2 regions of the Kitasatospora sp. CB02891 genome follow, and region 2 is predicted to be linked to the other one. Evidence: riboswitches for the same ligand, from Rfam matches in the RefSeq annotation. Region 2 holds a riboswitch; the other holds the start of a gene.
What was found. Region 2 has a riboswitch for thiamine pyrophosphate ahead of CG736_RS29310 (cytosine permease). Riboswitches for the same ligand answer to the same signal wherever they lie in the genome.
Positions count from the first base shown of each region.

Region 1: another riboswitch for thiamine pyrophosphate. It lies ahead of thiO (glycine oxidase ThiO); the one in region 2 lies ahead of CG736_RS29310 (cytosine permease).

Region 1 covers NZ_NNBO01000003.1:507,120-514,383, forward strand. Annotated here, with positions in the region: gene CG736_RS11040 (sulfite oxidase-like oxidoreductase) at 1-515, shown strand, start outside; gene pknB (Stk1 family PASTA domain-containing Ser/Thr kinase) at 520-2,250, opposite strand; gene CG736_RS11050 (hypothetical protein) at 2,294-2,641, opposite strand; gene CG736_RS11055 (thiazole synthase) at 2,697-3,488, opposite strand; gene thiS (sulfur carrier protein ThiS) at 3,490-3,699, opposite strand; gene thiO (glycine oxidase ThiO) at 3,696-4,856, opposite strand; TPP riboswitch at 4,851-4,963, opposite strand; gene CG736_RS11070 (NAD(P)/FAD-dependent oxidoreductase) at 5,012-6,217, shown strand; gene CG736_RS11075 (Rv2175c family DNA-binding protein) at 6,239-6,604, shown strand; gene thiE (thiamine phosphate synthase) at 6,601-7,248, shown strand.
Region 2 covers NZ_NNBO01000016.1:92,621-99,884, forward strand. Annotated here, with positions in the region: gene CG736_RS29310 (cytosine permease) at 58-1,416, opposite strand; TPP riboswitch at 1,407-1,558, opposite strand; gene CG736_RS29315 (S1C family serine protease) at 1,800-3,512, shown strand; tRNA gene CG736_RS29320 (tRNA-Ser) at 3,575-3,660, shown strand; gene CG736_RS29325 (NUDIX hydrolase) at 3,729-4,292, opposite strand; gene CG736_RS29330 (hypothetical protein) at 4,297-5,769, opposite strand; gene CG736_RS29335 (hypothetical protein) at 5,851-6,072, opposite strand; gene CG736_RS29340 (FAD-binding oxidoreductase) at 6,178-7,264, shown strand, end outside.

The sequences.
Region 1 (7,264 bases), on a different contig from region 2:
CGCACAGCTGGGACTTCCAGGTGTTCGGGGCGACCGCCGACGCGGAGAAGACCAGCTGGGACTTCGCCGCCTTCCACGCCCTGCCCAAGGTGACCGTCCGCGGCGACTTCCACTGCGTCACCAAGTTCTCCATGCTCGACAACGAGTGGTGCGGCGTCGCCGCCCGGACGGTGCTGGACCTGGTCCCGCCCGACCCGACCGTCACCCACGTCATGGTGTGGGCCGAGTACGGCTACAGCGCCAACCTGCGGCTGGCCGACTTCGCCGACCCGGCGACCGTCTTCGCCACCCACCACGACGGGCAGCCGCTCACCGCCGAACACGGCTTCCCGGTCCGCCTGGTGGTGCCGCACCTGTACGCCTGGAAGGGCCCCAAGTGGGTCCGCGCCGTCGAGTACATGCGGGCCGACCGGCGCGGCTTCTGGGAGGAGCGCGGCTACCACAACCGGGCCGACCCCTGGCAGCAGCAGCGCTACTCCTACCAGGAGCAGGACGGCGACGGCCCGCTGCGCTGAACCGCTAGAACAGGCTGATGGTGATCGTCACCGTCGACCCCTGCGGGCGCGGCGTCCCGGCGGCCGGGGACTGCTCGGTCACCTTGCCGAACGGCAGCAGGCCGGCGATCTGCGGGGTGAACCCGGCGTCCTGCAGGGCCTTCGCCGCGTCGTCCCGGGACATCCCCGAGACGTCCGGCACCGGGCGCATGCCCTTGGAAACGGTCAGCGCCACCGGCGAGTTCGGGGCCAGCGCCGTCCCGGCCGCCGGGTCGGTGGAGATCACCGCGCCCTTCGGCACCGAGTCGCTGAACTGCTCGGTCGTGGTGCCCGCCGTCAGCCGGGCGTCGGTCAGCGCCTTCGACGCCTCCGCCAGCGGACGGCTCGTCACCTGCGGCACCGGCACCCGCTCCGGGCCGCGCGAGACCACCACCTTCACCGCGTCGCTCTTGCGGACCTTGGCGCCCACGCCCGGATCGGTGGAGATCACCTGCCCGGCCTGCACCGACTCGCTGAACTGCTCGCTGAACGCGCCGTGCAGGCCCTGCTTGTCCAGCACCGTGACGGCCTGCTGCCGGCTCTGCCCCAGCACGCTCGGCACCGTCGCGTACACCGCGCTGGACAGCGTGTACGTCACGCCGCCGACCAGCAGCAGCACCACCAGCACCACCGCCGACCAGATCAGCGGGGTGCGGCTGCGCCGACGCGCGGCGCGGCGGCGGCGCGGCGGAAGGTCCTCGTCCACCGGGCGGACCGGCGGCAGCAGCTCCGGCGGGACGTCCAGCACGCTGGTGCGCTCCAGGCCCGGCGGGGCGCTGATCACCGCGGTCGCCTCGCCCGGGCCGAACTGCGGGGTGGGCCGGCCGGACGCCGGCGGCTCCGCGTCCAACTGCGCGGCCGGCAGCGTGCGGCGCACCCGCTGCACCGCCGCCAGCAGCTCCACCGCGTCCCACGGCCGGGCCTGCGGGTCGCGGGCGGTGGCGGCGGCGACCAGCGCGTCCAGCTCCCGGCCCACCGCGGGGGCGGTGCGGGACGGCGCGGGGACGTCCTCGTGCAGGTGGCGGTACATCACCTGGGCGGCGTTCTCGCCGGTGTGCGGCTTCGCGCCGGTCAGCATCTCGTACAGCAGGATGCCCGCCGCGTAGACGTCGACCCGCTGGTCGGCGGGCGCGTTCTGGCTGATCTGCTCCGGCGCCAGGTACGAGACGGTGCCGAGCAGTTGGCCCGCCTCGGTGGCGGCGGTGGTGCTCGAATCGGCGGCGCCCATGATCCGGACCAGGCCGAAGTCCGCGACCTTCACCAGCCCGTTGTCGGTGATCAGCACGTTCTCCGGCTTCACGTCCCGGTGCACCAGCCCGGCCCGGTGCGCCGCGCCGAGCGCCGCCAGCACCGGCTCCAGGACGTCCAGCGCCGCCCGCACCGAGAGCGCGCCGCGGTCGCGCAGCAGGTCGCGCAGGGTGCGGCCGGGGACGTACTCCATCGCCATGAACACCGCGCGCGGATCCGCGCCCTGGTCCAGCACGTTGACCACATTGGGGTGCGCGAGCCGGGCCACCGCCTTCGCCTCGCGGATGAACCGCGCCGTGAAGTCGGCGTCGCCCGCCAGCGAAGGGTGCATCACCTTCAGTGCGACGGCGCGGTCGAGACGGGTGTCGGTGCCGCGGTAGACGGTCGACATGCCGCCGACGGCGATCCGCTGCTCGACCCGGTAGCGCCCGTCGAGCAGCACGCCGAGCAGAGGGTCGCCTATGGTCATGTCCACCCGAGGAGTCTAGGGGCCGAGTCGCCCGAATCGGTCATCACGACCGGAGCGCCGACACGGCGATCGGGGCGAGCAGCGCGCCGACGAGCAGCAGGTGGCCGATCAGCGCGCCCAGGCCGGCCCGGCTCAGCCGCCGCAGGCGGCCCGCGTCGCGCCCGGCGCCGACCGCGCCGACGGCGGCGCAGACCAGCACCGGGAGCAGCAGCAGCCCGGAGAGCCGCACCGCGCCGTTGCGCGGGGCGTCGCGTCCGGCCGTCTCCAGGCCCGGGGCGAGGTGGGTGAACTGCCAGACCAGCCACAGCAGCGCGCCGGTCAGCAGCGCCGCCGCCGCGCAGAACACCACCGCGCCCACCAGGTCGGCCCGGTTCCGTCGTGCCTGTGCCATGCGCACCCCCTCGGCCCGAGGACGCGCCGGGGCGCCCGGCGGTTCGGGCGCGCCGTCAGAACGCCGGGCGCTCCCGGGTGTCGGCCAGGCCGGCGGTGGGGGAGGAGGCCTCGGCGTAGTAGCGGCGCGGGATCCGGCCGGCCCGGTGGGCGAGGCGGCCGGCCTCGACGGCGCGGCGCATCGCGTCGGCCATCAGCACCGGATCCTGGGCGCGGGTCACGGCGGACGCCAGCATCACGGCGGAGCAGCCGAGTTCCATCGCCAGGGCGACGTCGCTGGCGGTGCCCGCACCCGCGTCGAGCACCACCGGGACGTTCGCGGACTCCACGATCAGCTGGAAGTTGTGCGGGTTGCGGATGCCCAGGCCGGAGCCGATCGGCGAGCCCAGCGGCATGATCGCCGCGCAGCCGACGTCCTCCAGCTTGCGGGCCAGCACCGGGTCGTCGTTGGTGTACGGCAGCACGGTGAAGCCGTCGTCGACCAAGGTCTCGGCGGCGTCCAGGAGTTCGATCGGGTCGGGCAGCAGGGTGCGCTCGTCGGCGATCACCTCCAGCTTCACCCAGTCGGTGCCGAGCGCCTCGCGGGCGAGGCGGGCGGTGAGCACGGCCTCGCCGGCGGTGTAGCAGCCGGCCGTGTTCGGGAGGATCCGGATGCCGTTGCGGGCCAGCACCTCCAGCACCGAGCCCTGGGTAGCGGTGTTGACCCGGCGCATCGCCACCGTGGTCAGTTCGGTGCCGGAGACCCGCAGCGCCTGCTCCAGCACGTCCAGGCTGGGCGCGCCGCCGGTGCCCATGATCAGGCGGGAGGCGAAGGCGGTGTCGCCGATGGTCAGCAGGTCGTCGGCCATCTCAGCCTCCCTGCACGGCGGTGAGGATCTCCACCCGGTCGCCCGCCAGCAGCGCCGTGGTCGGCCACGAACTGCGCGGCACCACGGCCTCGTTGACGGCGGCGGCGACGCCGGTGTTGGCGGCGGACACCTCGGCGACCACCGCGTCCAGGGTGGTGGCTTCGGGCAGTGTGCGGGGTTCGCCGTTGACGGTCAGGGCGACGGTGTTCATGCGGGCACCTCGGTGCGGAAGCGGTCGGGGGTGAAGTCGGTCGCCAGCGGGGAGAGTTCGCCGGTGGCCAGGTAGTCGGCGAGCAGGTCGGCGGTGACCGGGGTGAGCAGCACGCCGTTGCGGTAGTGCCCGGTGGCGGCGGCCAGGCCGGGCAGTGCGGTCGGGCCGAGCAGCGGCGCGTTGTCGGGCGAGCCCGGCCGCAGCCCCGCGTTGGTCTCCACCAGCGGCAACTCGGTGATGCCGGGCACGAGTTCGTGCGCGTCCCGGAGCAGCTCGTACACGCCGCCCGCGGTGACGGTGGTGTCGTGGCCCATCTCCTCGGTGGTCGCGCCGATCACCAACTCGCCGTCGGCGCGCGGCACCAGGTACAGGTGCTGCCCGCGCACCACGGCGCGCACGTTGCGGGACAGGAACGGCGCGTACAGCTTCGGGATCCGCAGCCGCACCACCTGCCCCTTCACCGGGCGGATCGCCGGCAGCACCCCGTCCGGCAGGCCCGGCAGCAGGTGGCTGCGGGAGCCGGCCGCCAGCACCGTCCGTCCGGCGGTCAGTTGCTCGCCCGTCAACAGCCGCACGCCGATGGCCCGGTCGCCGTCGGCCCCGTCGCGGTCGACCAGCAGTTCGGCGGCCTGGGTGCGGTGGAAGGCGACGCCCAGCAGCTTGCAGGCCGCGACCAGCGCGGCGGCGAGGCGGCGGCCGTCCACCTGGTGGTCCTCGGCGACGTGCAGGCCGCCGCGTACGCCCGGGGCCAGCATCGGCTCCAGCCGCCGGCACTCCCGGCCGGTCAGCCACTGCGACTCCAGGCCCAGCCGGCCGTGGAAGGCGTGCAGTTCGCGCAGCTCCTCGCGGTCGTCGGAGTCCAGCGCGACGGCCAGCGTGCCGGTGCGGCGGTAGCCGGTGTCCAGGCCGGTCAGCTCGGTCAGCTCGGCCGCGAACGCGCCGTAGCGCTCGTTCGACGCCATGCCCAGGCGCAGCAACGGCTCCTCGCCGTACTGGAGTTCGGTGACCGGCGCGAGCATCCCGGCGGCGACCTGCGCCGCGCCGCCGCCCGGCGACGGGTCCACCACCGCGACGCTCAGCCCGCGCTGCGCGGTGCGCCAGGCGACGCCGAGGCCGATGATGCCGCCGCCGATCACCAGCACGTCGGTAGGTGCCACAGCACTTCTTCTCCCTTCGCCGGCATGACCCGGATCAGGTTCGGACGGTCGCGGGCCGCCACAGCCCGCCTCTCAGCCCGGTGCGCCGGGCTCCCGTGATGAGGTAGTCCCTCCACTTTAACGCCGGTGCCCGCAGCGGCCGCAGGCCGGTTAGGGTGGACGCCGTGGCTGAGCTGAGGGCAACGGACCGGGTCGTCGTGGTCGGGGCGGGCATGGCGGGCGCACAGGCCGCCCTGAACCTGCGGCAGGGCGGCTGGCAGGGCGCCGTCACCCTGGTCGGCGAGGAACTCCACCTGCCGTACGACCGGCCGCCGCTCTCCAAGAACGTGCTGCTCGGCAAGGCCGACGCCACCGCCTTCGAGATCGACTGGAGCGGCCTCGGCGTCGACCTGCTCACCGGCCACCGGGCCACCGGCCTGAACGCCGGCGTGCTGCACACCGATCGCGCCGAACTCCCGTACCACGCCCTGGTGATCGCCACCGGTGCCGACCCCCGCACGCTGCCGGGCCTGCCCGGCGCCCGCACCCTGCGCACCGTCGACGACGCGCACGCGCTGCGCGCCGCGCTCACCCCCGGCAAGCGGATCGTGCTGGTCGGCGCGGGCTGGATCGGCGCCGAGACCGCCACCGTCGCCCGCGCCCTCGGCTGCCACGTCACCGTCGTCGAGGCCGCCGCCACCCCGCTGGCCGGGGCGCTGCCCGCCGAACTCGGCACGCTGATGACCGAGTGGTACGCCGCCGCCGGCGTCGAACTGCGCTGCGGCGTCGGCGTCGCCGGGGCCGCCGACGGCGGGGTGCTGCTCGCCGACGGCACCCACCTGCCCGCCGACGAGGTGGTGGTCGGCATCGGCGCCCGCCCCGCCACCGGCTGGCTCGCCGGCAGCCCGCTCGCCCTCGACCCCGACGGCACGATCCCGGTCGACGACCGCCTGCGCACCGCGCTGCCCGGCGTCTGGGCGGCCGGCGACTGCGTCTCCTACCCGTCCGCCCGGTTCGGCGCCCGGCTGGCCGTCCAGCACTGGGACCACGCCCTGCACTCCGGCGGCACCGTCGCCGCCTCCGTGCTCGGCGCCCTGGACGCGCCCTACGACCCCGTCCCGTACTTCTGGTCCGAGCAGTTCGACCGCATGGTGCAGTACGCCGGCCGGCACGCCGGGGCCGACCACCTGCTGTGGCGGGGCTCCCCGTCCGGCCGGGACTGGTCGGTGCTGTGGCTGCGCGACGGCGCGCTGGTCGCCCTGCTGGCCGTGGACCGGCCGCGCGACCTGGCGCAGGGCCGCCGCCTGATCGAACGCGGCACGGTGCTCGACCCGGAGCTCGCGGCCGATCCGGCCGTCCAGCTGAAGGCGGCCACCCGCTAGCGGATGGGTAGGCTGGGTGCCGTGAGCAAGATTGATCCCAAGATTGACGCCCTGGTCCCTGCGTGGCTGTACCTGCCCGACATCTCGGAGCGGTGGGGCGTGGTGATCACCGAGGTCCGCGACATGGTGAGGAACCGCACCCTGTTGGCCGTCCGCCGCGGCGAGAACAACTCCCTCCAGGTGCCCGCCGACTTCATCGAGGACGACGGCCCGGTCAAGCACCTGGTCGGCACCCTCACGGTGCTCCGCGACTGCGGCTTCTCCGACCAGGAGATCCTGGAGTGGATGTTCACCGAGGACCCGTCGCTGCCCGGCAGCCCGATCCAGGCGCTGCGCGAGAACCGCGGCACCGAGGTCAAGCGCCGCGCCCAGGCCCTGGCGCTGTGACCAGCCCGGTGGCAGCCCGTCAGCAGCTCGCCGACGCGAAGCTCTACCTGTGCACCGACGCCCGGCGCGAGCAGGGCGACCTGGCCGACTTCCTGGACGCCGTGCTGGCCGGCGGCGTCGACATCGTCCAGCTCCGGGACAAGAACCTGGAGGCCCGCCAGGAGCTCGACTACCTGGAGGTCTTCGCGGACGCGGCCCAGCGGCACGGCAAGCTGCTGGCCGTCAACGACCGCGCCGACGTCGCCTTCGGCGCCCGCCCCGACGTGCTGCACCTCGGGCAGGACGACCTGCCGGTGGCCGTCGCCCGGGCCATCCTCGGCGAGGACGTCCTGATCGGACGCTCCTGCCACGCCGAGACCGAAGTGGACGCGGCGATCACCGAGCCCGGCGTCGACTACTTCTGCACCGGCCCGGTCTGGCCCACCCCCACCAAGCCCGGCCGCCACGCCCCCGGCCTCGACCTCGTCCGCTACGCGGCCGCCGCCGACCCGGCCCGACCCTGGTTCGCGATCGGCGGCATCGACCACGACAACCTCGACCAGGTCCTGGCCGCCGGCGCCACCCGCATCGTGGTCGTCCGGGCCCTCACGGCCGCCGAGGACCCGGGCGCGGCGGCGGCGCAACTGGCTGCGCGCCTGCGGTAGGCAGGTGGGTGACCGA
Region 2 (7,264 bases):
GACCGTCAGCCCGTCGGACGCCCGCGGACCGTCAGCCCGTCGGACGCCCGCGGGCGGTCAGGCCTGCCGGCGTTCCAGGGCCGTCACCGCGCCGGTCGCCAGGGCCGCCACCAGGAACGAGAACAACGAGGCCGAGCTCCACGCCTGCGGGGTGAAGTGCACCGCCTCCTGCGCCTTCGCCCACAGGTCGGTCCACCAGCCGGCCACCGCCGTCGGCGCCAGGAACTGGTACACCGCGAAGCCCAGTGCCCACGGCAGCAGCATCACCCAGCGCGCCGGGGCGTCCTGCGTCAGGTTCCAGCCGCGCCGGCCCGCGCCGAGGAAGTAGTCCACCGCCAGCACCGCGAACAGCGGCACGAACACCGATCCGATCAGGCCGAGGAACGCGTAGTACGACTCGGTGAACTCCTTGATCCGCAGCGCCAGCACCGTCACCAGCACGCCGATGCCGCCGGTCAGCACCCGCCGGTCCACCTTCGGCCACAGGTTGTGGATCGACATCGCCGTCGAGTACACGTTCGCGAACGACTGGTCCGACTCGCGCAGCACCAGCACCAGCAGGAACGCCCAGCCCGCGGCCACGCCGGTGAACGAGCCGAGGATCTTGTCCGGGTCGCCGCCGGACTGCAGCAGCGCCACCACGCCCAGCACGTAGCACCAGACCTGGGCCACCGTGTAGCCGGAGAACGTCCCCCAGAACGCCTTCGCCGAGCTGCGGGCGTGCCGGGTGTAGTCGGCGGCCAGCGGCACGAACGAGATCGACACCGCGATCACCGCGTCCGTCGCCGACAGGAAGCCGTCCCAGTTGCCCGCGCCCGGGTCCGGGAAGCCCAGCCGGGCGAACTGCACCGTGAAGTAGACCATCGCCACGCCGACCGCGACCGCCACGTACTTGCGCAGCACCGCGATCGCGCCCAGCGGCCAGATCGTCAGCACCGTCGTCAGCACGCCCGCCAGCAGCACGAACAGCCAGCGCCAGCCCTCGGTGCCGGCCACCGTCTGGGCGCCCCAGGCGATCACCGTCAGCTCGTACACGCCCCAGCCGACGCACTGGAGGATGTTCAGCACCGTCGGCACGTACGACAGCCGGGTGCCGAACAGGCCGCGCAGCACCGCCATCGCCGGCGCACCCGTGCGGGCGCCCACCAGGGCCGCCACCGCCAGCATCGCGGTGCCGATCGCGGTGCCCGCCACGATCGCCGTCACCGCCGCGGTGAAGCCCAGCTCGTGGCCCTGCTTGCCCAGCACCGTCGCGGCGCTGGTGAAGCCGATCAGGCTCACCCCGAGGTTGGCCCACAGGGCGAACAGCGCCCGGAAGTCCAGGGTGCGCGGCGGCGCCGTGTCGAGGGTCAGCGGGGCCTCGGCCCGCGCGGCAGCCTCATGATCGGAAATTTGGGCAGACGGAACAGCCGTCATGGCCGATACTCCCTACGCCGGCATTATCCGGACAGGTTCAGGCGGTCAGCGCCCCCTCGACCGGGGCGGCGTCACCGCCATGCCCTACGGTCGATCCGGCGCACTCTCAGCCTGGCTGGTCCAAGCTCCCGCGACGTTCTTCGGTTTACAGGAGCGACAGGCTAGCCTCCGGGCTGGGGAACGCCAAGGCCGGGGGGATCGGCGTCCGCACCGCGGGACCACTGATGTGCATGTCAGCGAGGCCTAAGGCTTCTCATGATTTCTTCAGGGGCCCGCTTACGGTGTCCGAATCCGGCATAGGAAAAACTGTGCCCCGAGGCTGTGGCCGCGCCGCCGGCGCGACGGACCGCGGCCCAAGATTCTGTCAGCGATGGAGGTCGTCCGTGAGCACCGAGCACGCGAGTGGTACCACCCCGCCGGAGAAGGCCCCCGCGGCCACCGGCACCGAGGCGGCCTCCGCCGGCTCCGGGACGCCCGCGCCCGCTCCCGCCTACCTCGACGCGCCGCCGCCGGTGCTGCCGGCGGCCCCGGCCGCGCCGGTCTCCGACGGGACGATGCAGCTCGGGAAGGTGCCCGCCGCGCCGGCCCCCGACGAGACCATGCAGCTCGGGAAGGTGCCCGGGGCGCCGGCCGCCCCGCCCGCCGCCCCGGTGGACGCGCCGCCGCCGTTCCAGAACCCGTACGGCAGCGTCGCCGCACCGGCCGGCCCCTACGCGCAGCCCGCCGCCGACGCACCGGTCAACCCCTACGCGCCGACCGCGGCCGTCCCGGCCGTGCCGCCGCTCGCCCAGGCCGGTGCGCCCGGCGCCCCGGGTGCGCCCGGCGTCCCCGGCGAGCCGCAGCACCCGTTCGGCGCCGGCCACCCGGTGGGCGGCTGGGGCCACCCGTCCGGCGGCACCGGCGGTGTCGGCGGACCGGGCGAACCGGGTGCGCCGTGGGGCAGCCCGCAGCCCGCCCCCGGCGGGTCCGGCAAGGGCAAGCGCGGCGGATTCGTCGCCCTGGTCGCGGCGGTCGCCCTGGTGGCCGGCCTGGCCGGCGGCGCGATCGGCGCGTCCGTCTCCGACAAGGGCGGCAGCGGCGGCACCGGCGCCAGCCACAGCAGCACCACCGTCACCGTCGGCAACACCCACCAGAACCTGGACCGGGCTCCCGAGTCCGTCGCCGGGATCGCCGCCAAGGCGCTGCCGTCCACCGTCACCATCAAGGCCTCGAACTCCAGCGAGTCCGGCACCGGCACCGGATTCGTCTTCGACACCGAGGGCCACATCCTGACCAACAACCACGTGGTCGCGCCCGCGGCCAAGGGCGGCAAGCTCACCGTCAAGTTCTCCGACGGCTCCTCCTACGACGCGTCCGTGGTCGGCCGCGCCGAGGGCTACGACGTCGCGGTCATCCGCCTGGAGAACCCGCCCAAGGACAAGCTCGTCCCGCTGCCGCTCGGCGACTCCGACAAGGTCGCCATCGGCGACGCCACCATCGCCATCGGCGCGCCCTACGGCCTCGAAGGCACCGTCACCACCGGCATCATCTCCGCCAAGGACCGCCCGGTCGCCTCCGGCGACGAGACCGGCGCCCAGTCCTCGTACATGAACGCCCTGCAGACCGACGCCTCGATCAACCCCGGCAACTCCGGCGGCCCGCTGCTGGACGGCTCCGGCTCGGTCATCGGCATCAACTCGGCGATCCAGTCCAACACCAGCGGCTCCGGCCGGGCCGGCTCCATCGGTCTCGGCTTCGCCATCCCGATCAACCAGGCCAAGTGGGTCGCCCAGACCCTGATCAAGGACGGCACGCCGGTCTACGCGATCCTCGGCGTCCTGCGCAACGACGACTACCGCGGCGACGGCGCCCAGATCGCCACCGCCCCGGTCCGCGACACCCCCGCCGTCACCCCCGGCGGCCCCGCCGACCAGGCCGGCCTGAAGGCCGGCGACGTCATCACCAAGCTCGGCGGCATCGCCATCGACAGCGGCCCGACCCTGGTCAGCGAGATCTGGACGCACAAGCCCGGCGAGAAGGTCGAGGTCGAGTACACCCGCGACGGCAAGGCCGCCAAGACCACCGTCACCCTCGGCGAACGCAAGGGCGACAACTGACCCACCCCACCGGAACGGTGTGCACCGAACCCGCCCCGACCCGTTAGGCTGGCCTCCGCCGAGGAGGGTTGCCCGAGCGGCCTAAGGGACCAGTCTTGAAAACTGTCGTGGCTTCGCGCCACCGTGGGTTCAAATCCCACACCCTCCGCGCCTGAGAACGGCCCCCGACCTGTACCTCCGGTCGGGGGCCGTTCGGCGTTCGCGGGTGACGGTGCGTCAGGGGAGGCGGCCGTGGGCGCGGGCGAGGGTGAGGGCGGCGAGGGTCATGCCGTCGTCGAGGCGGCCGGTGGTGATCCAGTGGTGGAGGTCGGGGAGGGGGAGCCAGCGGGTCTCGACGACTTCGTCGGGGTCGCGGGGGGCGCCGGTGGGGACGGGGTCGGGGACGGTGGCGTGGACGACGGCGACGGCGCCGGCGAGCAGGCCGGAGTCGGGGGTCATGGTGCCGAGGAGGTGGAACTCGGCGTCGGGGACGCCGAGTTCCTCGTGCAGTTCGGCGCGCGCGGTGACCAGCGGGTCGGCGTTATGGGCGAAGCCGCGGGGCAGGCCCCACTGGGGGCGGCCGAGCGGGTAGCGGTAGGTGCGGACCAGCCCGACGAGCTCGCCGTGGACGGGGAGCACCACCACGCCGAGGCCCTCGGCACGGTGACGGATCCTCAGGTAGCGGCCGGCGGAGCCGCTCGGGAAGGCGACCTCGTCGTCGTAGACGTCGACGAAGCGGTTGCGGTAGGCGAGCACCTCCCGGGTGCGGCGGATGGCGTCCGGGTGCTCGGGATCTGTCACCGTGTCAGCTCCTCAGGTCGACGACTCGTCCCAGCGCGCAGGCCAGCCGTCTGCTGGAGAGCCGGCGCGCCAGGCTGTCCTTGCTCTTGCGGTACAGGACGTTGCCGACCGCGCCGGCCGCCATCGCCGGGTAGCCGACCAGCCCGGGCAGCCGCCACACCTCGGTGGCCAGCGCGGGGCCGACCGCGCCCGCGGCGGTGAGCACCAGTTCGATCGCGAACCCGCCGATCGGGGCCAGCCCGGTCCGGTCGCCGAGGACGGCGGCGACCCGGGCCAGGTGGGCGTCCAGCGCCTTGCGCGCGGCGAGCGGGTCCTCGGCCGTCCGCAACCGCTCGATGCCCTTCCAGAACGGCGACTTGGCAGTGCGGCCGCGCTCGGCGCGGGCCTGCATCAGGGCGGCGATCGCGTCGCCGGCGTCGGTGCGCAGCGCCGCCATCCGGGCGCGCACCCGGTCGTCGGCGAGGCCGGCCGCCGCGCCGAGCCTGATCTCGAACAGCGGTCCCGAGCCGGCCCGGTCCGTCTCCGGGCGGGTCTGCCCGGCTCGGTGGCGGTACTGGGCGAGGGCGAGTTCCTGGGCGGCGGCGCGGGCGGCCAGTCGGGCGTCGTCGAGGCCCTGGCCGGTGCTGAGAGTGGTGTCGGCGACGCCGATGGAGTCGACCACGGTCAGGTTGTAGAGGGTGTCGACGAACTCGACCACCAGGCCGAGGGTCTCCGGCCCGCCGACGATCTCCTCGGGGGTCCGTCCGGCGGCGTCGCCGGGCCACGGCCGGGCCAGCCGCAACCGGCTGCGGTGGTGGAAGGCCTGCGGCCGGTCGACGCCGAGGCGGCGGATCGCGGTGGCCAGCGTGGCGTGCACCTCCCGGTACGGCTCGGGCAGGTCGGCCACTGCCCGTCCCATCGGCGAGGCCGGGTCGACGGCGGCGACCACCAGCTCGCCGAGGGCGTACAGCCGGGCGGGCGGCCGGGCCGCCACCCGGGGGAGGTGCCGGAACTCGTCGCGGACCACCGCCAGCCCGTCGGCCCGTTCCGGGTCGAGCCATTCGGCGCTCAGCAGCCGGTCGAAGTCGGCGGCCTGTTCCCGCACCTCGCCGGGGTCGAGGCCGTGGGCGGCGGGGTCGCTGAGCTCGGGCAGCAGGAGGCTCAGGAACGGGCCGGCCGGATCGACCGTCCTGGCGAGCATGCCCGCCACCGCCTCCTCGTACGAGCGCGCCCCGAACAGGTGGAGCCGGAACGGGTGTTCGCCCGGTGCGCTGCTGTCCCTGGCGCGCAGGACGGTGGCCGCGACCCGGTGGAACCCGAACGAGTCGAAGGCGAACGACTGCGGGACGACCACCTCGCGGCCGAGCGCCAGCGTCAGCAGCACCTCGGTGAAGATCTGCAGCTGCAGCTCCTCGCCCCGGCCGTCCCCGGGCCCGGCCGTCCGGGCCGAGTCGAGCGACTCCAGGTACTGGTACTGCCTGCCGCCGTCGTACGCCATGCCGTGCCCCCCAGGACGAACCGTCGCACCGGGACGCTACCTGCGGCGTCCGGCGCTGACCAGCCCCGGACCGACGGGCCGTCAGAACAGCGTCGGCGGCCCGTCCGGGGCGGGCAGCCCGGGGAGCGCGTCCTGCCACAGGGCGGCGTCGCTGAGCGGGAGTTGGCGCATGCTGCCGTCGCACAGCTGTAGCGAGCGGCGGTCGCGCTTGTGGTCGTGGATGACGCCGTAGCCGGTGCGGCGGGTGGGCATCAGGGCGACCGGGCGGTCGCAGGCGGGGCACTGGACACGGGGTGCGCGCATGGGTACCAGGGTGCCCGAACCGACCGACAGCCCGACAGGGGGCGGCGACGCTTGCCCGGGGCCGGACGGGGGAGGAGAGTGCGGGCGGAACGAGTGGAGGTTGTCGTGGGTGAGTTGGTCGAACGGCTGCGCGCGGGACTGCCGGACGGCGCCGTCGCGGTGGACCCGGACGTCACGGGCGCGTACGCCCGCGACATGGCGGGATTCTGCGACGCGGGCGAGCCGGCGGTGCTGGTCTTCCCGGAGACGGTCGAACAGGTGCAGTTCGTGATGCGCACCGCGACCGAACTGCGCGTCCCGGTGGTGCCGCAGGGCGCGCGCACCGGACTGTCCGGCGGCGCGAACGCCGTCGACGGCTGCATCCTGCTCTCGCTGACCCGGATGAACCGGATCCTGCACCTCGACCCGGTCGACCGGATCGCGATCGTGCAGCCCGGCGTGGTCAACGCCGAACTGTCCCGGGCCGCCGAAGCCCGGCAGCTGGCCTACCCGCCGGACCCGTCGAGCTGGGAGTCCTGCACCATCGGCGGCAACATCGGCACCGGCGCCGGCGGCCTGTGCTGCGTGAAGTACGGCGTGACCGGCGAGTACGTGCTCGGCCTGGACGTGGTGCTGGCCGACGGCCGACTGCTGCGCACCGGACGGCGAACGGCCAAGGGCGTGGCCGGCTACGACCTGACCCGGCTGCTGGTCGGCTCCGAGGGCACCCTCGGCGTGGTGGTCGAGGCGGTGCTCGCGCTGCGCCCCGCGCCCGGCCCGCAGCTGGTGCTGGCGGCAGAGTTCGACTCGGTGGACGCCGCCGGGCGGGCGGTGTGCGACGTGATGGCCGCCGGGTTCACGCCCTCGCTGATGGAGCTGATGGACGCCACCACCGTCCGCGCGGTCAACGAGATGGCGCAGATGGGCCTGCCGGAGTCCACCCGGGCGCTGCTGCTGGTCGCCTTCGACGGCCCGGACCAGCGCGAGCTGCTGGCCGCGGTCGGCGAGCTGTGCACCGCCGCCGGGGCCACCGAGGTGGTGCCGGCCGAGGACCGGGCGGAGTCGGAACTGCTGCTCCAGGCCCGCCGGCTGGCGCTGCCCGCGCTGGAGCGGATGGGCACCACGATGATCGACGACGTGGCGGTGCCGCGCAGCGCGCTGGCCGCCATGCTGAACGGCGTCGCCGAGATCGCCGAGCGGCACCGGCTGACCA